4 regions of the Nocardioides sp. AN3 genome follow, and region 1 is predicted to be linked to each of the others. Evidence: predicted binding sites of a transcription regulator. Region 1 holds the regulator's gene; each other region holds the start of a gene.

Region 1 (5,595 bases):
CCCCGGGGATCGGCAGCACCTTCACGCTGCTGCTGCCCGCCGAGGGCACCATGCCCGAGGCAGAGGCATGAGATCCGACCTGCCCCGCATCCTGGTCTGTGACGACACACCTGCGAAGCGCTACGTGCTGACCAGCTGGCTGCGCCGCGCCGGCTACCTCGTGGTCCAGACGGAGTCGGTCGCGGAGGCACTCGAGGTCCTCCGCTCGGAGCCGATCGACCTCGCCGTGCTCGACGTCCACCTCCCCGATGGCAGCGGACTGGAGATCACCCGCAGCATCAAGAGTGACCCCGAGACGTCGTCGACGCCGGTCATCCACGTGTCCGCCGTCGCGATCGAGACGCACGACCGGGTCGCGGGACTCGACGAGGGCGGCGACGCCTACCTCATCGACCCCATCGAGCCCGACGAGATGCTCTCGACCGTGCGGGCGTTGCTGCGCTCCTCGGGCGCACGCCGGAGCGCGGAGGAGCTGGCCACGCGGACCAGTCGGCTCAACCGCGCCGCCGTGCGGCTCCATCTGGCCACCACGATGCCCCGTCTGGCCGAGGCAGCCGCTCGAGCGGCGGCCGAGGTCACCGACGCCTCCACGGCCGTCCTCCTCCGTCATGAGCGCGCCGTCCTGTGGGCCGCCACGTCACCCGGCGACGGGGAGACCACCAGCACCGTCCTCGACAGCTCGCGTGCGAGCGCACTCCTCGCCGCAGGGCGTCATCCACGCGCTCTCGCGTCGGCATCACCCTGGTCGGAAGTCCTCCCGCTGGCCGCCGGCGAGGAATGGTCTCTGTGGCCGGTGCAGTCGGGCGGAGAGCAGCTGGGCTTCGTGGCCGTGCCCTCCTCGAGTCTGAACCCGGCGCTCGAGAACCTGGTCGACCGGCTCGCCCAGCTCACCTCGGTGGCCGTGGACAACCTGCTGGCACTCGAGCGGGAGCATCAGACCGCCATGCTGCTCCAGCGCAGCCTGCTGCCCGCCGTGCTCCCGCAGCCCGTCGGGCTCAGCATCGCGGCGCGCTACCGCGCCTCGCAGCTCCACGCCGAGGTCGGCGGCGACTTCTTCGATGCCTTCACCGTCGACGACGACTGCCTCATCGTCATCGGCGACGTGCAGGGCCACTCCCTCGAGGCGGCCGTGGTCATGGCCGAGCTCCGCTACTCGCTGCGCGCCTATGCGTACGACGGCCATCGGCCCGCGGACGTGCTCGACCGGATCGACGTCCTGCTCGAGCGCAATGACGCCGAGCTCATCGCCACGGCCTGCCTGGGCCGTGTGAGCAGCGACCGTCGCGCGCTCGAGATCGTGAGCGCGGGCCACCTGCCTTTGCTCCTGTGTCGCGACGGCGAGACGACCTTCGTCGAGACCCAGGGCACGCTTCTGGGAGTCGGCATGCCGCACGAGCCGCAGACGATCGAGCTGCGGCGAGGCGACCGGATCGTCCTCGTCACCGATGGTCTGGTGGAGCGTCGTGGCGAGTTGATCGAGAAGGGCCTGGAGCGCCTGGCCGACGCCGTGCGAGCCGGCTCCGACCTCCACACCGAGGACCTGGCCCAGGATCTGGCCACGCTCGGCGGCGCGAGCGAGGACGACGTCGCCATCCTGGTCGTCGATGTGACCGACTGACCTGCCGAGGAAGGCATCAGGGGCGGTGCCGTCTTCCCAGCGGCACCGCCCCTCGCCCCGCGAGGGCCCAGGGCTCCTCGTCGATCCCGCCGGCTGGGGTCGAGGCAGCCGGCGGAAGTCATCTGTCCTGCGTTCCGCGCGTCAGGACGCGGGTGGTCATGGGTGTCCCCCGGGACCGCGGGTGCTCACGATGCCAGCGGGACCCGCAGTTCCTCGCCGGCCTGGAGCGCCGAGCCCTTGAGGCCGTTCAGCTCCTTGATGTGCTCGACCATGTCGGCGGTGTGGCCCTTGACCGCGACGCTCTGGGCGATGTCCCACAGCGTCTCACCGGGACCGACCTGGATGGTCGTGGTCGACTCGGAGTGCTCTGACGCGGTGGAGCCCCCGGCCAGCACGAAGCCCGCGACGAGGGCGACCATGAAGCCGACCAGGAAGACCACCATGCGTCCGCGACGGGTCAGACGGAGGGTCGATTGCCGCGCCATCGGGCGGCGCGGCTGGATCACGCGGGTCGGGGTGAGGATCACGGTGCTCATCGTCAGCTCCTGGGGAAGTAGGGCTTCTTCGTCGGTCGAGAGATGTCTAGCGGCGACCACCGACAGTCCTGCCGATCGCGCCGGTCGATCACCTGTTCGATCGAACACATGAGCGAGAGTAGAACATGCGTTCGACCAGATCAAGGGTCTCGAGCGTTTCTTCTCAGACACGCGGGTTCGAACAGATGTTTGAACTCGGGCACCCGCAAGGACTACGGTGAGCGCCATGAGCACCCAGACCCCCGGCAGGGGCACCCGTCAGGCCGGCGCGGGGCGCCCCGTGACCGAGTTGCCGGACGGCCCGCCCGACGCGACCGGCCTCACGCCGCGCCAGCAGCGGATCCTCGCCCACCTCAAGGACTGCATCGAGCTGCGCGGCTACCCCCCGAGCATGCGCGAGATCGGCGCCGCGGTCGGCCTCACCAGCACCAGCAGCGTCGCCCACCAGCTGAAGGTGCTCGAGGAGAAGGGCTTCCTCAAGCGCGACCCCCACCGCCCCCGCGCCCTCGAGGTCTTCCTGCCCGAGGTGCTCGCCGCGCGGAAGGCGATCAGTGCTGCGGAGGAGACCTCCTTCGACGAGACCGACATCGGGGACACGGCGCCGCCGGCGCAGTATGTGCCGCTCGTCGGCCGGATCGCCGCCGGCGGCCCGATCCTCGCCGAGCAGCACACGCAGGCGGTCTTCCCGCTCCCGAAGGAGCTCGTGGGAGACGGTGCGCTCTATCTCCTCGAGGTCTCCGGCGACTCGATGATCGAGGCCGCGATCTGCAGCGGCGACTACGTGGTCGTGCGGCAGCAGCCGACGGCCGAGAACGGCGAGATCGTGGCCGCGATGATCGACGGCGAGGCGACGGTGAAGACCTACAAGAAGAAGGACGGGAGGGTGTGGCTGCTCCCCCACAACCCGGCGTACGAGCCGATCGACGGCACGCACGCGACGATCCTCGGCAAGGTCACGGCGGTTCTCCGCAGCCTCTGACCTAGGTGCGGAGAGAGCCAGGGATCACCCTCACTTCTCCCCAGTCGGGAGCAAACGGGAAGAAACTGTCGGCGGGGTGGGGTTACGCTGGCGGACGAAATCTCGGATTCCACGCTTCACGCCCTGAGGGGGGATCGGATGGACTGGCGACGCCTGAGGACGCTGCATGCGCGGCGTTGTGGCGTCTACGCCGGTCTGCTCGAGATCCTGCTGATCGGTGCGCTGTACGTGTTCTACACGGCGTCCCGCATGCTCGCCTCCGGCGACCTCTCCGCGGCGACGGACCGGGCGCACGAGCTCGTCAGGTTCGAGAGCTACATCGGTCTCGGCTGGGAGCGGGCGATCAACGAGTTCTTCGTCGACCACGGGGCCGTCGGCCTGTTCGGGTCGTACTGGTACTCCACCGCCCACTACATCGTCACGCTCGTCGTCCTGGTCTGGCTCTACCTGCGCCACCGGTCGCAGTACGTGACGCTGAGGCGCGCACTGGTCGTCGCCACGGTGCTCGCGCTCGGTCTCTACCTGCTGCTCCCCACCGCACCGCCGCGCTTCATGCCGGGGTTCAGCGACGTGCTCAACCTGCACTCCGCCCAGGGCTGGTGGGGGGCGGACGCGTCGGCACCGCGGGGCCTCGGGCACCTGACCAACGAGCTGGCCGCCTTCCCGTCGCTCCACGCAGGGTGGTCCCTGTGGGTGGCCATCGCGATCTACGAGACCTGCCGGAGTCGCGTCCTGAGGACACTCGGGTGGACGCACGCCGTCATCACGGCCGTCGTCATCGTCGGCACGGCCAACCACTGGACCCTCGACGTCGTCGTTGGCTGGCTGGTGGTGCTGGTGGGATGTGTGGCCGTGGCACCGTTCACGCCTATAGTCGTGCCCCGTCCTACGTCACCCGTGTCTCGGAGACCACATGCGCCTGCGCCGCTCAGCCCTGTCCTTCCTCCTGTTGACGGGGCTCTCCCTCGGAGCGCTGAGCCCGGCGCGGGCGGCTGACGACCCGACACCGGGGCCCGCGGACGCCGGGCAGCAGCTCGTCGACGGTGTTGCCGGCGCCACCGACGCCAAGCCTGACCCCTCCCCGACCACGGAGCCGCTGAGCGAGCCGTCGACGCACGAGGAGGCGGTCGACGACCTCGACGCGGTCAAGGGCCTCTTCGTTCCGCACGTCTCCGCGGCGCCTGCGAGCGATGGCGGTGACGCCACGATGGCGCTGCGCGACCTCACGCTCCACATGGCGGCCCTCACACCGGCTCAACGACTCACCCTGTCGACGCGCGCCTACGACCGGCCGTGGTCGGAGGACTTCCCCCACTCGCCGGCCAAGTGCGACGACGTCGCCAAGGTCTGCGTCCACTGGATCTCCCAGACGGATGCGAACACCTACTGGCCGCAGGTCTACGCCGCCACTGACGGAGCGATCGACCTGCGGACCTGGGTGTCGACCGATGCCTGGGCGGCCACTGCGCTGAAGCGCGTCGCGGAGGTCTCGACGACCTACACGAGGGCGGGATATCGGCATCCGCGCGCCGACGGCTCGCTCGGCGGCTCGAGCGCGACCGACATCTACCTGACCGACCCGGGCAGCGAGGGCCTCTACGGCTACTGCACCGTCGACGGCACCGTCGGGGCCAATGGCGCCTTCCACCCGCACTTCTCGCCGTCCAACTCCCGGGCCTCCGACCTTCCGGCGTTCTGCGTCCTCGACAACGACTACGCCAACCGCGACAGCAGCGGTCGTCCGTTGTTCGGCAACCACACGCCGGAGGAGAACCTGGAGGTCACGGCCGCCCACGAGTACTTCCACGCCGTCCAGTTCGCCTACGACTACCTCGAGGACCGCTGGTTCATGGAGGCGACCGCGACGTGGGCCGAGGACGAGGTCTACACCGACATCAACGACAACGTGCAATATCTTCGGTTCAGCCAGCTGCGCTTCCCCCGCAAGTCGTTGGACGACAACCAGGCGCTGAACGGGTTCCTGCACTACGGCGACTGGATCTTCTTCCGCTATCTCACCGAGCGGATGCCCGCGAAGACGGGCAAGCTGCCCAACCTGATGCTGCAGATCTGGAACCGGGCAGACTCGGTCAAGGGCCCCGACCAGTACTCCATCCAGGCGGTCGCGCGCACGCTCGGAGCGCACGGGCTCGCCTTCCCCCGCCTCTTCGCGCAGTACGCCGCGGCGAACCGTCACCCGGCGACGGCCTACACGGAGGGGCGCGCCAACCACTACCCGGTCGGGCGCCCGGCGCGGACGGTGACCCTGAAGCCCAGCCGTCGGAGCACGTCCGGCACGCCATCGGTCGACCACCTGGCCTCAGCCACCATCCGCCTCGTCCCGGCCAGGCTGTCGGCGAGCAAGCGGCTCCGCCTGTCCGTCGACATGGCGGATCGCAGCGCCGGCTCCTCCGTGGTGGCCATCGTGTACTACAAGGACGGACGCATCTCCTCGCGCCCGA
Region 2 (5,595 bases), on a different contig from region 1:
AACGCCCCCGGAAGGAAGTCGATGCCGAGGTTCGACCCGCTGCTGGCGCTGAGCAGGTCCTGGACCTCCTCGTCGGCCTCGTAGCGAGCGATCTCGGGATCAAGGTCGAGCTCGACCTGCACCGGGGTCGGGATGTCGAGGGCGCGAGCCAGGCCGGCCACGATCACCTCGGCCACCAGCACGCGCAGGCCCTGCCCCGCGCCGCGGAACTTGCAGACGTAGGTGCCGAGGTCGTCGCCCTCGACGATCCCGGGAAGGCTTCCGCCTTCGCGAAGCGGAGTGACATACCGAGTGACGCGGACCTGCTGCAGCGTCACTCGCCCTTCCTTCCGATCGTGTCGGCCGCCAACCGCCTGCGCTCCGCCTCCACATCGAAGTCTGCGGGCGGCCAGTCCAGGTCCAGCCCGTCGAGCGCCTCCTCGAGCAGGAGGGCGATCGCGAGATTGCGATACCACTTCTTGTCGCTCGGCACGACGTGCCACGGCGCCCACTCGGTGCTTGTCCGCTCGAGGGCGATCTCGTAGGCCTTGTTGTACTCCCACCAGAGCTGGCGCTCGTCGACATCGCCTGGGTTGTACTTCCAGTGCTTCGTCGGATCGTCGAGCCGGGCGAGGAGTCGCTCCTTCTGCTCCTCGGGCGAGATGTGCAGCATGCACTTCACGATCACCGTGCCCTCGTCGACCAAGCGACGCTCGAAGTCGTTGATCGCCCCGTAGCGCCTCTCGATCTCCTCCGGCGGTGCGAACGACCGCACGCGTGCGATCAGCACGTCCTCGTAGTGCGACCGGTCGAAGACGCCGAGGTAGCCCCGTTGAGGCACCGCCCGCTCGATGCGCCAGAGGAAGTCGTGGGCACGCTCCTCCTCCGTCGGGGCCTTGAACGAGGTGATCTTCAGCCCCACAGGGTCCACGAGGCCGACGGTGTGCTTGAGGACGCCGCCCTTGCCGGAGGTGTCCATCCCCTGCAGCACGAGCAGCACCCGCGGTGCGTCCGCGAGCTCGCGCTGCGCGTAGAGCTTGGTCTGCAGGTCGAGGAGTGTCGGGCCGAGGTCGGCCAGTGCCTCCTCGCCGTCCGCCTTCTTGCCGTCGAAGCCGGGCGTCGCTTCGGGTGAGAACGTCGAGAGGTCGACCCGCCCGGCGGGGACGCGGAGGTCGCGCAGAAGGCTCACGCGTCGGATTCTGGCATGCCGTCTATCTCACTCCGGACCACGGCCATCGCGAGCCCCGCCGGGTAGCCCTTGCGTCCGAGCATCCCGACGAGGCGTCTGGCCTTCGTGACGTCGTCGAGCCGGCTCATCGTGCGCAGCTTGCGCTTGACCAGGGCTCGGGCGGCGGCCTCCTCGGAGGCGGGGTCGAGCTCGTCGAGAGCCTGGCGGGCCGCCTCGTCGGGGACGCCCTTGCGGCGCAGCTCCTGCGCGAGGGCGCGCCGGGCGAGCCCCTTCGAGGACTGTCGACTCGTCGTCCACTGCCGCGCGAACGCCTCGTCGTCGATCAGGCCGACCTCTTCGAAGCGGTCGAGAAGGCGGGTGGCGACGTCCTCCGGCACGTGGCGCTTCGCCAACCTCTCGGCCAGCTCCCGACGGCTGCGTGCCTGGCCGGTGAGCTGGTCGAGGAGGATCGTGCGCGCGACCGACTCGGCGTCGGCCGGTGGCCCGAGGGCCTCCTCGTCCTCAGGCGGGGGCACGGAGGCCGAGCGCCCCGCCCACGCCTCGACGCCGAGGCTGACGTCCCCGACCCAGTCGGGGACGTCAGCGCTCGACCAGGGATCAGAAGTCATCGACACCGAGGGGAGCGGCCGGGAGGTCAGCGCCCTCGGGGGTGTCGACCGTCGGGCCGACGCCCAGCTTCTCCAGGATCTTCTTCTCGAGCTCGTTGGCGAGATCGGGGTTGTCCTTGAGGAAGTTGCGGGCGTTCTCCTTGCCCTGGCCGAGCTGGTCGCCGTCGTAGGTGAACCAGGCGCCGGCCTTGCGGATGAGACCGGCCTCGACGCCCACGTCGATCAGGCCGCCCTCACGGCTGATGCCCTTGCCATACATGATGTCGAACTCCGCCTGCTTGAACGGCGGGGCGACCTTGTTCTTCACGACCTTCACCCGGGTGCGGTTGCCGACCATGTCGGTGCCGTCCTTGAGCGTCTCGATCCGGCGCACGTCGAGACGCACCGAGGCGTAGAACTTCAGCGCCCGACCACCGGTTGTGGTCTCCGGCGAGCCGAACATGACGCCGATCTTCTCGCGGAGCTGGTTGATGAAGATCGCCGTGGTGCCCGCGCCGTTGAGGGCACCGGTCATCTTTCGCAGCGCCTGGCTCATCAAGCGCGCCTGGAGGCCGACGTGGCTGTCGCCCATCTCGCCCTCGATCTCGGCGCGCGGGACGAGCGCCGCGACCGAGTCGATGACGATGAGGTCGAGCGCGCCGGAGCGGATCAGCATGTCCGCGATCTCGAGCGCCTGCTCCCCCGAGTCGGGCTGGCTGACGAGCAGCGCGTCGGTGTCGACGCCCAGAGCCTTCGCATAGTCCGGGTCGAGCGCGTGCTCGGCGTCGATGAAGGCCACCACACCGCCGCCGCGCTGGGCGCTGGCCACGGCGTGCAGCGCAACGGTGGTCTTGCCGGAGGACTCAGGGCCGTAGATCTCCACGACGCGGCCGCGCGGGAGCCCGCCGATGCCGAGCGCGACATCCAGGGCGATCGCACCGGTGGGGATCACCTCCAAGGGGGCGCGGGAGTCGTCTCCCAGTCGCATCACCGACCCCTTGCCGAACTGCTTCTCGATGTTGGCGAGTGCGGCGTCCAGAGCCTTCTCGCGGTCTCCACCAGCCATGGAGGTCGTCCTTCCTTCGTGCGTCTTCGCGGTCGCTTTTCCTCGTGTTCTCGTCATCGAGGAGGACGCTAGACGAGACCACCGACAACGCTCGAACCGCACTGCCAGCGGCTGTGGATCACGTCGACCAGCGCACCACCTGTGCCGCCAATCTAGCCCGAACAGATGTTCGATCCGACTATTCTCCCGGCGTGTCGCCGTTCAGCGCTCGCTGGCGGGCAGACCCAGGGTGTGGTGCACCGCCCGCCAGACCTCCTTCGGGGTGAAGCCTGCGTCGAGGGCTTGGCGAGCCGTCCGCCCGCCTAGGTCGCTCATGACGAACTGGTCGGCCCAGACCTCGTAGTAGCCCGGGCCGAGCGCCCGCTCCATCCGCGCCCAGAACTCCGTGTGCCTCACTGCTCTCCTCGATCCGGTGGAACGTCGTGCGTCATGTCAGCAGCAGCCTCTCCAACCGGCGTCGGACCAGGAGCAGACCACCGACGCCCAGCGCGAGGAGGTAGAACACCGAGACCAGGGAACCCCAGGTCAGCGAGCCCGTGCTGAGCTCCCGGCAGAGCACCACCCCACGGTAGAGGGGGGTGCACTCCACCACCCAGCGCAGCCAGTCGGGGTAGGCGGTGACCGGGAAGAACGTCGCTGAGAACAGGAACATGGGCAGCATGCCCAGCGTGACGTATTCGAAGTCCTGCCATGACCGCATGAAGGTGGTGAGCGCCATGCCCACGGCACCGAAGGCGAGCCCGATGAGCAGGGCCGCAGGCACGACCAGGACCGCCCACCAGGAGCCGACCAGTCCCATGGCCAGCATGACCACGACGAAGGCGGCCGAGTAGGCCCCACCGCGCAGCAGTGACCACGCCAGCTCGCCGCGCGCGACGTCGAGGGTGGTCAGCGGCGTGGCCAGCATCTGGTCGAAGAGCTTGCTGTACTTCAGCTTGAAGAAGAAGTTGAAGGTGGCATCCAGCAGCGCCCCGTTCATGGCGGAGGCGGCCAGCATCCCAGGCGCGACGAACTCGCGGTAGCCGATCGGCTGACCGTTGAACGTGAAGCCGTGCACGAGGGTGCCGACGCCGATGCCGATCGAGAGCAGGTAGAAGACCGGCTCGAGGAAGCCCGTGGCGAACACCGCCCACGCCCGGCGGTAGGCCAACAGGTTGCGGTGGAGCAGCAGCGAGACCGCCTCCCCCGCGCGCACGGGCCGCGCGACCGCCGCGTTCAAGGCGGCGTTGACGAGGGCCATCAGGTCACCAGCCGTCGGGTCAGCCGGCGCACGGTCCAGCGCCAGCCCACGACCGCGAGGACGCTCAGGTAGACGACGTGGAACGCCGCCCAGCCCCAGTCCACCTCACCCAGCACGAGCATCCGGGTCAGATGGACGCCCTGCCACAAGGGCGTCACCTTCGCCAGCCCCTCGAGCACGGGCCCGAGGTTGTCGATGGGGAAGAACGTGCCGGAGAAGAGCGTCAGCGGGATCATGCCGAGCCGGAAGACCAGCGAGAAGGCCGACTCGTCCGTCAGCCCCGCGGCGAACCCGAACATGGGCGCGGCGAAGGCCAGGCCCACCAGGAGCTGGACGGGAAGCGCCACGATCGTGCCCCACACGGAGTAGAAGACGCCGAAGGGCGCGAGCACGAGGAGGAACACACCGCACGAGAACAGCACGCGCACGAGGATGAAGCCGAGCTGAGCCAGGACGATCTCGCCGACCGTGAGCGGCGAGGCGATCATCGAGTAGTAGATGCGCTGCCACTTCACCATGCCCATGACGGGGTAGGTCGTCTCGCTGAACGCGATCGTCATCGCCTGGACGGCGACCATCCCAGGAGCGACGAACGCCAGGTAGGAGGACGCCCCGTCCAGGCCGGCCGGACCGACCGTCACGAAGCCGCCCAGCAGCACCCCGATCGCCACGACGTAGAAGAACGGCGTCACGAACGACGTGATGACACCGCCCTTCCACGTCCGCTTGTAGACCGTGACCCAGTAGTCGACGAGACGCAGCGCGCCGCTCAGCGGGGACGTGAGGGTGCTCATCACTCGACGAGGCTCCTGCCGGTGAGCCGGAGGAAGACGTCCTCGAGGGTGGCTCGCCGCACGAGGCTCGTCTCCGGACGCAGACCACGCGAGAGCACCTGGCCGAGTGCATGCTCACCGTCGTCGGTGTAGAGCAGCAGGCGGTCCGGCAGCACCTCGATGCGCTCAGCCAGGTCCTCGACCTTCGCCGCCACGGCCTCGTGCTCGCCGACGCCGAACCGCACCTCCGCGACCTCACGGGTCGAGTAGCGCTCGATGAGGTCGCGAGGCGATCCCTCCGCCACGATGAGCCCCTTGTCCATCACCACCAGCCTGTCGGCCAGCTGCTCGGCCTCGTCCATGTAGTGGGTCGTGAGCACGAGCGTGACGCCCTGCTGCTTGAGGCGGAAGAGCCGGTCCCAGATGACGTGGCGCGCCTGCGGGTCCAGCCCGGTCGTCGGCTCATCGAGGATGAGGATCTCGGGCCGGTTGATCAGGCTCCGCGCGATCGTCAGGCGCCGCTTCATGCCGCCCGACAGGTCCTCGACCTTCGCCCGGGCCCGGTCGGTCAGCTGGACGAAGTCCAGCAGCTCCTCGATGCGCCCCTTGACCTCTCCTCGGGGCAGCCCGAAGTAGCGTCCGTAGACGTAGAGGTTCTCCCAGACGTTCAGCTCGGTGTCGAGGGTGTCCTCCTGGGGGCAGACTCCGATCCGTGCCCTGATCTCGGCGCCGTGCGTCGCCGGGTCCAGCCCGAAGATGCG
Region 3 (5,595 bases), on a different contig from region 1:
TGCAGTCCCTCGGGGTGGACTACATCGACGAGTCCGAGGTGCTCACGCCCGCGGACTACGCCAACCACATCGACAAGTGGGCCTTCACGGTCCCGTTCGTGTGCGGTGCGACGAACCTGGGTGAGGCGCTGCGCCGGATCACCGAGGGTGCGGCGATGATCCGCTCGAAGGGCGAGGCCGGCACCGGGGACGTCTCCAACGCGGTCACCCACATGCGCACGATCCGCAAGGAGCTGCGCCGGCTGACGGTGCTCTCCGACGACGAGCTGTACGTGGCCGCGAAGGAGCTGCAGGCGCCCTTCGAGCTGGTCAAGGAGGTCGCCGCGGCCGGCAAGCTGCCGGTGGTGCTGTTCACCGCCGGCGGGATCGCCACCCCGGCGGATGCGGCGATGATGATGCAGCTGGGCGCCGAGGGCGTCTTCGTCGGCTCGGGCATCTTCAAGTCCGGCAACCCCGCCCAGCGGGCCGAGGCGATCGTCAAGGCCACGACGTTCTACGACGACCCCGACGTGGTCGCCAAGGTCTCGCGCGGCCTGGGTGAGGCCATGGTCGGCATCAACGTCGACGACATCCCCGTCCCGCATCGCCTCGCCGAGCGGGGCTGGTGAGCGTCGGAGGCGCCGTCCGCATCGGAGTCCTCGCCCTCCAGGGCGACGTCCGCGAGCACGTCGGTGCCCTGGGCGCGCTGGGCGTCGACGCCCTCGCCGTACGCCGCCCCGCAGAGCTCGAGACCATCGACGGTCTCGTGATCCCGGGCGGGGAGTCGACCACGATGGCGAAGCTGGCTCGCACCTTCGACCTGCTCGAGCCGCTGCGGGCCCGGATCAAGGACGGCATGCCGGCCTTCGGCACCTGCGCCGGGATGATCCTGCTCGCCGACCGCATCGTCGACGGCACGGCCGACCAGGAGACGATCGGCGGCCTCGACATCACCGTCCGGCGCAACGCCTTCGGGCGGCAGGTCGACTCGTTCGAGGGCGAGCTCGCCGTCGAGGGGCTCGCCGACCCGGTGCACGCCGTCTTCATCCGCGCGCCGTGGGTGGAGGAGGTCGGGCCGGAGGTCGAGGTGCTCGCGGCTGCTGCGGGCCACCCGGTCGCCGTACGCCAGGGGCGCCTGATGGCCACCAGCTTCCACCCCGAGGTGGAGGGTGACGGACGCATCCACCGGCTCTTCGTCGACGTCGTCCGCTCCGCGGGGTGACGACCGCCGGCTGGGGTGGCCTGGTCGCACGGCGGTAGACTTCACCGGCTGTTCGAGCGACAAGAAGAGGGACTGATGTCTGGCCACTCCAAATGGGCGACCACGAAGCACAAGAAGGCCGCGATCGACGCCAAGCGCGGCAAGCTGTTCGCGAAGCTCATCAAGAGCATCGAGATCGCGGCGAAGATGGGTGGCCCCGACCCGTCCGGCAACCCGACGCTCTACGACGCCATCCAGAAGGCCAAGAAGCAGTCGGTCCCCAACGACAACATCGACCGCGCCGTCAAGCGCGGTGGCGGGCTCGACGGCGGCGGCGTCGCCTACGACACGATCATGTATGAGGTCTACGGCCCCCAGGGCGTCGCCCTCCTGGTCGAGTGCCTGACCGACAACAAGAACCGCGCCGCGATGGAGGTCCGCACCGCGGTGACCCGCAACGGCGGCACGATGGCCGACCCCGGGTCTGTCTCGCGGCTCTTCAACCGCAAGGGCGTCGTGGTGGTGCCGAAGGAGCAGGAGTCGAAGGCCGTGGATGAGGACGCGGTCCTCGAGGCGACCCTCGACGCCGGCGCCGAGGACGTCAGCGACCTGGGCGACTCCTTCCAGGTGCAGTCCGAGGCGACCGACCTCGTCGCCGTTCGCACGGCGCTGCAGGACGCCGGCATCGACTACGACTCCGCCGACGTCGAGTTCGTCGCCAGCATGGACATCCCCGTCGCCGACGCGACGGCCGCGGCGAAGGTGATGCGGCTCGTCGACGTCATCGACGACCTCGACGACGTGCAGAACGTCTTCACCAACGCCGACATCCCTGACGAGGTCCTCGAGGAGATCGACGCCTGACGCGCCGGGCGGGCTGCCTGTTCGACGAACCGTCGCTGGGGCGTGTCGCGGCCGAGCCGGCCGGCGGGACCAGGTAGCCTGCGAACATGTGTTCGACGCAGGAGCTCGGCTGATGCGGGTCCTCGGGATCGACCCCGGTCTCACCCGATGCGGCATGGGCGTCGTCGAGGGGCAGATCGGACGACCTCTCGACCTCGTCGACGTGGGCGTCATCCGCACGACGAGCACGCTGGCCGTCCCCGAGCGGCTGGTGACCATCGAGAAGGGCATCGACGCCTGGATCGAGGAGCACCGGCCCGACGCCGTCGCGGTCGAGCGGATCTTTGCCCGCTCCGACGTCAGCACGATCATGGGCACGGCGCAGGCGAGTGGCCTCGCCATGGTGTGCGCCGCACGCCGAGGCATCCCGGTCGCGCTGCACACCCCCTCGGAGGTCAAGGCCGCCGTCTCCGGCAACGGCCGCGCCGACAAGGCGCAGGTCGGCGCCATGGTGACGCGTCTGCTGAGGCTCGACGCGATGCCCAAGCCGGCCGACGCCGCCGACGCGCTGGCGCTCGCCATCACGCACATCTGGCGGGGCGGTGCCCAGGCCAGGATCGACGCAGCTCTGGCTGCAGCAGGGAGGAACCGATGATCGCCCACGTGCGCGGCACCGTCGCCGCCGTCACCCTCTCGAGCGCGGTCGTGGAGGTCGGCGGCGTCGGGCTCGAGCTGCTGTGCACGCCCGGCACCCTCGCCGGTCTGCGCACCGGACAGGAGGCCACGCTGCCGACGTCGCTGGTGGTGCGTGAGGACTCCTTGACCCTCTTCGGGTTCGCGGACGAGGACGAGAAGTCGACGTTCGAGCTAGTCCAGACCGCCTCCGGGGTCGGGCCCAAGCTGGCCCAGGCGATGGTGGCCGTGCTGACGCCGGACACGCTGCGCGTCGCGGTCTCCACCGACGACGTCAAGACGCTCACGAAGGTGCCGGGGATCGGCCAGAAGGTCGCCCAGCGCATCATCCTCGAGCTCAAGGACCGCTTGGGTGCGCCCCTCGGATCGTCGCGTCCCGCCGCTCCCGTCGTGGCGGCCGCATGGCGCGACCAGGTCCAGGAGGCCCTCCAGGGGCTCGGCTACAACGCGAAGGACGCCGAGCGGGCGGTGGCCGCCGTACCGGATCCGGCCGGCACCCCCAACGTGAGCGCCTTGCTCCGGACGGCCCTGCAGGGCCTCAGCAAGGCGTAGCGGATGGCGTTCGGAGAGAACGAGCTGGACGCCGCGGAGTCGGCCCACCTGCAGCGACTCACCGCGGCGGAGGCCGAGGGTGACGAGCGGGCGGTCGAGGCGGCGCTGCGTCCGCGCACCCTCGACGAGGTCGTCGGCCAGACGCGCGTGCGGGAGCAGCTCGGTCTGGTCCTCGAGGCGGCGCGCCAGCGGGGGCGAGCCCCCGACCACGTCCTGCTGAGCGGTCCTCCGGGGCTCGGCAAGACGACGCTCGCGATGATCATCGCCGCCGAGATGGGCACGCCGCTGCGGCTCACCTCCGGGCCAGCCATCACCCACGCCGGCGATCTCGCCTCCATCCTCTCCGGGATGAACGAGGGCGACGTGCTCTTCGTCGACGAGATCCACCGGATGTCGCGGCCGGCGGAGGAGATGCTCTACATGGCGATGGAGGACTTCCGGGTCGACGTCGTCATCGGCAAGGGGCCGGGCGCCACGTCGATCCCGCTCGAGATCCCACCCTTCACGCTGGTGGGCGCCACGACCCGCGCGGGGCTGCTGCCTGGTCCCCTGCGGGACCGGTTCGGGTTCACCGGCCACCTCGAGTTCTACGAGCCGCACGAGCTCGACCTCATCGTGCACCGCTCCGCCGGGCTCCTGGGCGTCGAGCTGACCGACGCGGGCTCCTCCGAGATCGCGTCGCGATCCCGGGGCACGCCGCGCATCGCCAACCGCCTCCTGCGCCGGGTCCGCGACTTCGCCCAGGTGCGCGCCGACGGCGTCGTCACGCTCGACGTCGCCAACAGCGCCCTCGACCTCTACGAGGTGGACGCGCTCGGGCTGGACCGCCTCGACCGAGCCGTCATCGACGTCCTGTGCCGTCGGTTCGGCGGGGGTCCCGTCGGCGTCTCGACGCTGGCGGTCGCGGTCGGGGAGGAGCGGGAGACGGTCGAGGAGGTCGCGGAGCCGTTCCTCGTCCGCAACGGCTTCCTCGCGCGTACTCCGCGTGGGCGGATCGCCACCCCGGCCGCCTGGGCACACCTCGGGCTCACCGCGCCGGCACCCCTGCCCGGCCAGGAGCCGCTCTTCGAGGAGTGAGGACGGGGCGCCCATGAAGCGATCACGACGCTCCCATGGCCGGCTGGCGACGCTCCGGTGGCCCTCCGGTGACGCTCTGGGTGACGCTCGCGTACGGCGCCGTGAGCGTGCCGCGGCCCAGATGCGCGGATTCACGACGCACACCGGGCGCGCGGCTAGACTTGCGCGTCGGCCGACGCCTGTCGGCTGTGCCCCGTTGTCAGCTGGAGAGAAGCTCTCGTGTCCTCACTCGGCCCGATCGTGCCGTTCGTGCTCATCCTGGCCGTCTTCTGGCTGCTGATCCTGCGTCCCCAGCAGCGTCGGCAGCGGGAACTTCGCACCCTGCAGTCCGCGTTGACAACGGGGAGTGACGTGATGCTCAGCTCAGGCATCTACGGCACTGTCACGAGCACGTCCGACGACCACCTCCTGGTCGACATCGCGCCTGGCGTGACCGTCAAGGTCGCCCGCGGTGCGATCGCCCAGGTCCTCACCAGACCAGAGCCGGAAGACGACGACACCGAGGTCGCCGGCTCAGAGGAGAACTAAGACCATGGCACGCAAGACGCCCAGGCCAGGGCGCACCCTCGCGGTGTTCTTCGTGGCGCTGGCGATCGCCTACGGCCTCGTCGCCCTGGGCGGCAGCTGGAAGCCCGAGCTCGGCCTGGACCTGCAGGGCGGCACCCGGATCACGCTGGTGGCCGCCGGTCATCCGAGCAAGCAGAACCTGGACGAGGCGCGCAGCATCATCGACCAGCGCGTCAACGGGTCCGGCGTCGCCGAGGCGAGCGTGACGACGCAGGGCAGCAACCTGATCGTCGTCGAGATCCCCGGCAAGAACAGCGAGGACCTCGTCAACACGGTCGCGCGGCAGGCGCAGATGCGCTTCCGGCTCGTCGCCTGTGACGCCGGCTCGGCATGTGGATCGGCGAGCCCGTCGTCCGGCACGCCCGGCCTGACGTCGCCCTCGGGGGCGACGTCCCCGAGTGCCGCGGCCCCGAGCTCCGCCGCCAAGCGCGCGCCCGTCGGCTTCGCGAAGGCCGACTCGACGCCGTCGGCGAGCGCGTCCCCGAGTGCGACGCCCACCTCGTCGGCGTCCGCCTCGGCGAGCAGCTCCGCCAAGCCGAAGTCCTCCTCGTCGACCTTCAACGACGCCGTCGCCTTCATGAACAACCCGCCGGCCGACTGGACGCAGAAGTTCAACGACTACCAGTGCCCGACCACGGCGGCTGACATCAAGGACGACCCGAACCAGCCGCTGGTCACCTGCA
Region 4 (5,595 bases), on a different contig from region 1:
GACCTCGAGAGCTTCCTGTCCACCAGCAACGACGGCCGGCGCGGCTACTGCCAGCAGTTCGCAGCCGCGATGGCGGCGATGGCGCGCGCCCTCAACATCCCGGCACGCGTCGCGATCGGCTTCCTGACCCCGGAGAAGATCGGGCCGACGCGGTACGAGTACAGCACCCATGACATGCACGCCTGGCCTGAGCTGTTCTTCAGCGGCGCCGGCTGGGTGCGCTTCGAGCCGACCCCGGCGATCCGCGTGCCGGACGTCCCGTCCTACACCCGCAACCTCGACACCCAGCGCCCGGATCAGGCGCCGGACCTGACCCCGAGCTCGTCCCAACCGAGCAGGACCGCGTCCAACGCCCAGCGCCCCACTCAGGACCAGCAGTCCGCGTCCGGCTCGACCGTGGGCGCCTCCACCACGTTGTGGCGGTGGGCCGCCGGCCTGGGCGTGGTGGCCGTCGTCGGCGGCCTGCTCGCGCTCCTTCCCTCCCGGATCCGTCGGCGCCGCCGTGCCGAGCGCCTGCAGGCGGCGACTGCTGAGGCGGCCTGGGCAGAGCTCAGGGACACCGTCGTGGATCTCGGGCTGCCGTGGCCCTCCGGTGTGTCCCCGCGCGCCGTCGGCGCGTCCTTGGAGCGCTACGTCCGGGGCGACGACGCCGCGTCGCTCTGGCGGATCGTGGAGGCCGTCGAGGTGGCACGCTACTCACTGCGCTCGCCGCAGTCCGTGGCTCATGACGACCTGCTGGGGGTCACGGCCGCGCTCCGCGCAGCCACGACGGACCGGGCCGTACGCCGGGCCGCGTGGTGGCCGCGCTCGGTGTTCCAGCGGATGCCGTCGGAGTCCGGCTCGCCCGAGCTCGTCGACCAGGTCGGGTAGGGCTGGGTCGCTACCAGCCGGCGTTGCCGTCGCGCCGACGCTGCCAGCGCTGCTCCATGCGGTCCATGAAGGACGCGTGCTGCCGGCGGCTGCGTCCTCGGCGGCCGCCCTCGAAGACGGTGAAGCCGTGGCTCGGGTGGCTCGCGGACGGATGCGCGACCGGCTTGGAGCGCATGGCGGCGACGCCGATGGTCGCCGATCCGAGCATGATGACGAAGCCGACGATGCCGACCACGGGGAGCTGAGTGATGACGCCGGTCATCAGCAAGGCGATCCCGATCACGAAGACCACGCCGGCGAGAATCGCGCGGCGTCGCGCTGCTCGGCGGAACGACGTCCCACGCAGGGTGGACGCGAACTTCGGGTCCTCCTGGAGGAGGGCGCGCTCCATCTGTTCCAGCAGCCGCAGCTCCTCTTCCGAGAGTGGCACCGGTCCTCCCGCTGGTCCGACGGCGGTTGAGCCGCCGCGTTGATCTCCTGCCACCAGTCTAGGCAGGGTGTAGTCCTCACGGTACCCAGGAGGCGAAAAAACGCATCCCCCGAAACGTGCGGTGTGTGGTCGTCTCCGGATGTCCGGGAGGTGAGGCTAGGGCCGGATCGCGAGCAGGTGGAGCTGAGCGGCCAGCGGCAGGAAGTCGGGTCGCTGTGCCACGGCCGCCTCCAGCTCGGCGAGCGCCGCCGGAGCACCGGGCTCGAGATCGAGCAGCGAGCCCGGGACGAGGTCGGCGAAGACGCGCACGCCGTGCACCGACTCGACCGTGAACCCGGCTCGGGCCACCAGCTCCGCAGCCTCGGACGCTGTGAACCGCCTGCCCGCGCGACCGGACGGCAGCGTGTCGTCCAGGAGGGCCAGGGCCTGGGCGAAGTGGCCCGCCATAGCGCGCGCCACGACGGTCGCGTTGCGCTGTGCGACGAGCAGGCTGAGCCGCCCACCCGGGCGCAGCACGTCGACGAGCGTCGCGAGGGCCGCAGCAGGGTCGTCGACGACCTCGAGCACTCCATGGCAGAGCACGACGTCGACCGACCCCGGCTCGACTCCGAGGGTGGCGAGGTCGCCTTGGCGACCCTCGACCTCGACGCCGACCTCGCGCGCGCGTCGGGCCAATGATGCGAGGGCGTCGGGACTGGGGTCGACGACCGTGACTCGATGTCCCATCTCGGCGACGCGGACCGCGAACCCGCCCGTGCCGCCGCCGATGTCGAGAACGTCGAGCGGCGCCGTGTCGAGGACCGGCTCGAGCGTGTCCCACACGACGGCCGTCCGGGCACTTCCCCGGCGTTCGCTGACGGTCATGACACCAGCCTAATGGCCGGTCCCGTGGGCGGATCAGCTCACGCGCCGACCCTGCTGCTCGCCGAGATGCGGCACCAGCTCGGCATGGGGAACCAGCCCGAGCGCCTGCTCGACGACCGCGAGGAACCGGTCGACGTCGGCGACGAGCTGGTCCGCCTCGGCGCGCGTGACCGCCCGGGCCGAGCCGGCCTCGGCCGCGGCACGCTTCGCTGCACCCGCGGAGAAGAAGGCCGCCCAGTGGGCGAGCTCAGGAGCGACCTCGCTCAAGAGGATCCACGCGTTGCGCTGCGGCCTCCGCCTGCCGGCCAGGACCGGAACCGTGCGGGCGGCCAGCAGCGCGGCCGCTGCTTGCAGCGCGGCGACGTGAGCGGTGGCGTAGCGAGTCGTGACGTCGTCCGCCTCGATCGCCTCGGCCAGCGACGACGCCGAGCGCATGAGGTAGGCGTGCGTCGTCGCGGGCAGGAACGCCGGCACCGTCCCTGCCGCCTCGGTCCTCACCTGGGTCATCGCCTTCTCCTCTCGTGGTCCGGCGGAGGCGAGGGTCGAGGTCGCCTCCGCCGGACCTGATCGAACATGTGTTCGATATCCCTGACGGTAGCGCCCGGCGGCGACCCGGTCAAGGCCGTCGGTCAGGCACGCAGGGAGTCAAGCAGGGACCACCGACAACGAGGAGCGACGCCTGACCCGAGGGTCCTCCGGGCGCCATGCGTCCACAGGGTCTCAGCGCGCGTGCGAGAGGGGCTCTGCCTCAGGGTCGGCGTGGATGTAGGCAGTCGTGTCCGGATGCCACAGCGGCACCATGACCGCCGCCGAGAGCGCGAGACCGAGCACGGTGCACACGTCGAAGGTGACCGGCTGGCCGACCCTCAGGCCGGCGATCCCGGCCACGCCCGAGAAGAAGAGCAGCACGGTGATCCCGAGACGAGCCCACTCGAACCCGTTGCTGAGGAACACACCCAGCACCGCGACGAGACCGGCGAGGACGACGTACAGCGTGATGGCGACGGGGATGACGTGCGGCGGCTGAACCGACCCCTCCTTCACCGCATCGAGGCCCCGCTTCTCGAGGATCTCGCGCACGGCCGGGTTGCCCTGGGCCCAGGAGCGGATGAGGTCGTCTCGCAGGACGACGATCAGCACCACGGTCACCGCCCCCAGCAGCACGAGTGCCGCCAGCAGCTGCAGGGCCAGGGTCAGCGACGCCGGTCGCTCGTCCACTCATCCACTCCGTATCGCTCGTCGTCCGCACCTCGGTCTGGTCGCTAGGGTCGGCGCATGACGTCCGACGTGACCGAGCACCCGTCCGTGGTCCGCTTCCGCGAGGAGCATGCGAAGCGCGGCGGCGCGGGTGACATCGTCATTCTGCCCGACTCGGTGCACACGGCCGCACTGGCCGCCGCCACGCTCGGCTGCGAGGTCGGTGCGATCGCCAACAGCCTGCTCTTCGACGCCGCCGGCGCCCCGGTCCTGGTCCTCACCTCCGGCGCCCATCGCGTGGACACGTCTGCGACCGCAACCAGGATCGGCGTCGAGCGGCTCAAGCGCGCGTCGCCCGAGTTCGTCCGCGAGCACACCGGTCAGGTCATCGGCGGGGTCTCCCCGATCGGCCACCCAGCGCCGATCCCGACCTACGTCGACACCTGGCTCCAACGCCACCCGGTGGTCTGGGCGGCGGCCGGCCACCCCGCGACCGTGTTCTCGTCGACGTACGACGAGCTGCTCGCCCTCACCGACGGCACCGCGATCGAGGTGGACTGAGGGGCGACAGGACGCCGCGCGACATGCCCTAAGGTTGCCGCCCGTGGCACGGGTCGTGGTGATCGGCGGCGGGTTCGGCGGCCTGGCCTCGGCCGCCCGGCTCGCCAAGCTCGGCCATGAGGTGACCCTGCTCGAGGCGCAGCCGGCGCTCGGCGGAGCGCTGCAGCCGGTCGAGCAGGACGGCTACTCCTGGGACGCCAGTGCGACGACGACGCTGCTGCCCGCCGTCGTGCGAGACCTGTTCCGCAAGTCGGGGCGTCCGCTCGAGCGGGAGCTCGAGCTGGAGCCGGTCGGGGTGATCCGCGAGCACCGGTTCGCCGACCGGACCGCGGTGCAGGTCCCCGGCGGCTCGCGAGCCGCACAGCTCGCGGCGTTCGACCGGCTCCGCGGCAGGCGTGGCACCCCGCTCGGCCAGGCGTGGGTCGACCACGTCGCCGTCTATGGCGACGTCTGGGAGCTGATGCGCCGCCATGTCTTCGAGGCACGCACCTCCGCTCCTCCACCGTCGGTCACCACCTTGCTCCGCAGCCGCGAGTCCCTCCACCGCCGGCTGCGGCGCGCCCTGCCCGACGAACGGGTTCGGCTGGTCGCCGCGCACCCCTTCCTGGCTGCCGGGCACGACCCGCGCGACGTGCCGGCGTGGGCGGGGCTGACCAGCTACCTCGAGCAGCGGTTCGGCGCCTGGCGGCCGGTGGGCGGCATGGGGGCCCTGGCCAGCGCCCTCGCCGGGCGCTTGGCGACGCGTCGCGTCGACGTGCGCACGTCCACCACCGTCACGGACCTGGTCGTGCGAGCAGACCGAGTGGTCGCCGTGCGGACGCCCACGGCGGAGATCGACGCCGACGCGGTGGTCGTGGCGATCGACCCTCGACGTCTCCCCGCCCTCGCGAGGCACGTCGCGCGCTGCATGCCCGCCCTCCCACCGTCGGTCGTCCACCTCGGCCTGACCGGACCCGTGCCCGAGCTCCCCGTCGAGCTGGTCCTGCACGGCGACCCGACCCTCACGGTGCGGACGGGCGGTCGAGCACCGGAGGGCTCCCATGCCTGGACGGTGCACGTGCGTGGTCGTCTTCAGGAGGATGTCCTGCTCGCCTTGGCGCGGCACGGGATCGACGTGCGGAGCCAGGTCGAGACGCGTCTCGACCTCTCACCGCGACAGTTGGTGGAACGCTGGCACGGCTCACCTCTCGGCACGGCGTGGCGCGGCCGTTCCACCCCACGGCTCGGCCCGACCACGCCGATCGCGGGCGTCTATGCCGCGGGCGCACACGCGGTCGCCGGGGACGGCCTGCCGTTCGTCGGGCTGTCGGCCACCCTGGTCGCCCAGGAGCTCGCGCCTCCGGGCGACACGTCGGTCAGACGGTGAGGTTGAGCCGGGCGAAGATCTCCAGCGTCGCCTTCGACCGGTTCAGGGTGTAGAAGTGCAGGCCGGGGGCGCCTCCATCGAGCAACGCCTCGCAGAGCTCGGCAGCGATCGCGATGCCCTCGGCGCGCACGGCCGCAGCGTCGCCGGCTCGCGCCTCGATGCGTCGCACGACCTCGTCGGGGACCGACGTGCCGATCAGCTCGCCCTGTCGCTGGATCGCGGAGAGGTTGAGGATGGGCATGATGCCGGGGAGGATCGGCAGGTCCACCCCGCGGGCGCGCACCCGGTCGACGAGACCGAAGTAGTC

The links. The regulator LexA, encoded in region 1, represses DNA repair genes until DNA is damaged. The targets are predictions, from matches to a motif close to TCGAACANNTGTTCGA.
Region 2: recA (recombinase RecA) is a predicted target of LexA. The motif match lies at 2,979-2,994, and genes of this name have one in related genera.
Region 3: ruvC (crossover junction endodeoxyribonuclease RuvC) is a predicted target of LexA. The motif match lies at 2,125-2,140, and genes of this name have one in related genera.
Region 4: ACYQ1K_RS06120 (SAV_6107 family HEPN domain-containing protein) is a predicted target of LexA. The motif match lies at 2,732-2,747, and genes of this name have one in related genera.

Annotation. Positions count from the first base shown of each region.
Region 1 is NZ_BAAIGC010000019.1:27,773-33,367, forward strand. It holds gene ACYQ1K_RS18815 (ATP-binding protein) at 1-71, shown strand, start outside; gene ACYQ1K_RS18820 (SpoIIE family protein phosphatase) at 68-1,618, shown strand; gene ACYQ1K_RS18825 (LysM peptidoglycan-binding domain-containing protein) at 1,804-2,154, opposite strand; gene lexA (transcriptional repressor LexA) at 2,381-3,133, shown strand; gene ACYQ1K_RS18835 (phosphatase PAP2 family protein) at 3,272-4,129, shown strand; gene ACYQ1K_RS18840 (MXAN_6640 family putative metalloprotease) at 4,047-5,595, shown strand, end outside.
Region 2 is NZ_BAAIGC010000016.1:16,441-22,035, reverse strand. It holds gene ACYQ1K_RS17325 (HipA family kinase) at 1-317, opposite strand, end outside; gene ACYQ1K_RS17320 (PPK2 family polyphosphate kinase) at 314-1,168, opposite strand; gene ACYQ1K_RS17315 (regulatory protein RecX) at 1,165-1,776, opposite strand; gene recA (recombinase RecA) at 1,766-2,821, opposite strand; gene ACYQ1K_RS17305 (DUF3046 domain-containing protein) at 3,023-3,217, opposite strand; gene ACYQ1K_RS17300 (ABC transporter permease) at 3,249-4,061, opposite strand; gene ACYQ1K_RS17295 (ABC transporter permease) at 4,061-4,855, opposite strand; gene ACYQ1K_RS17290 (ABC transporter ATP-binding protein) at 4,855-5,595, opposite strand, start outside.
Region 3 is NZ_BAAIGC010000013.1:56,892-62,486, reverse strand. It holds gene pdxS (pyridoxal 5'-phosphate synthase lyase subunit PdxS) at 1-608, shown strand, start outside; gene pdxT (pyridoxal 5'-phosphate synthase glutaminase subunit PdxT) at 605-1,201, shown strand; gene ACYQ1K_RS15580 (YebC/PmpR family DNA-binding transcriptional regulator) at 1,277-2,044, shown strand; gene ruvC (crossover junction endodeoxyribonuclease RuvC) at 2,157-2,678, shown strand; gene ruvA (Holliday junction branch migration protein RuvA) at 2,675-3,268, shown strand; gene ruvB (Holliday junction branch migration DNA helicase RuvB) at 3,272-4,345, shown strand; gene yajC (preprotein translocase subunit YajC) at 4,565-4,873, shown strand; gene secD (protein translocase subunit SecD) at 4,878-5,595, shown strand, end outside.
Region 4 is NZ_BAAIGC010000004.1:18,978-24,572, reverse strand. It holds gene ACYQ1K_RS06135 (transglutaminase TgpA family protein) at 1-870, shown strand, start outside; gene ACYQ1K_RS06130 (DUF3040 domain-containing protein) at 881-1,300, opposite strand; gene ACYQ1K_RS06125 (class I SAM-dependent methyltransferase) at 1,457-2,164, opposite strand; gene ACYQ1K_RS06120 (SAV_6107 family HEPN domain-containing protein) at 2,198-2,671, opposite strand; gene ACYQ1K_RS06115 (hypothetical protein) at 2,885-3,382, opposite strand; gene ACYQ1K_RS06110 (YbaK/EbsC family protein) at 3,440-3,922, shown strand; gene ACYQ1K_RS06105 (phytoene desaturase family protein) at 3,966-5,288, shown strand; gene metF (methylenetetrahydrofolate reductase [NAD(P)H]) at 5,278-5,595, opposite strand, start outside.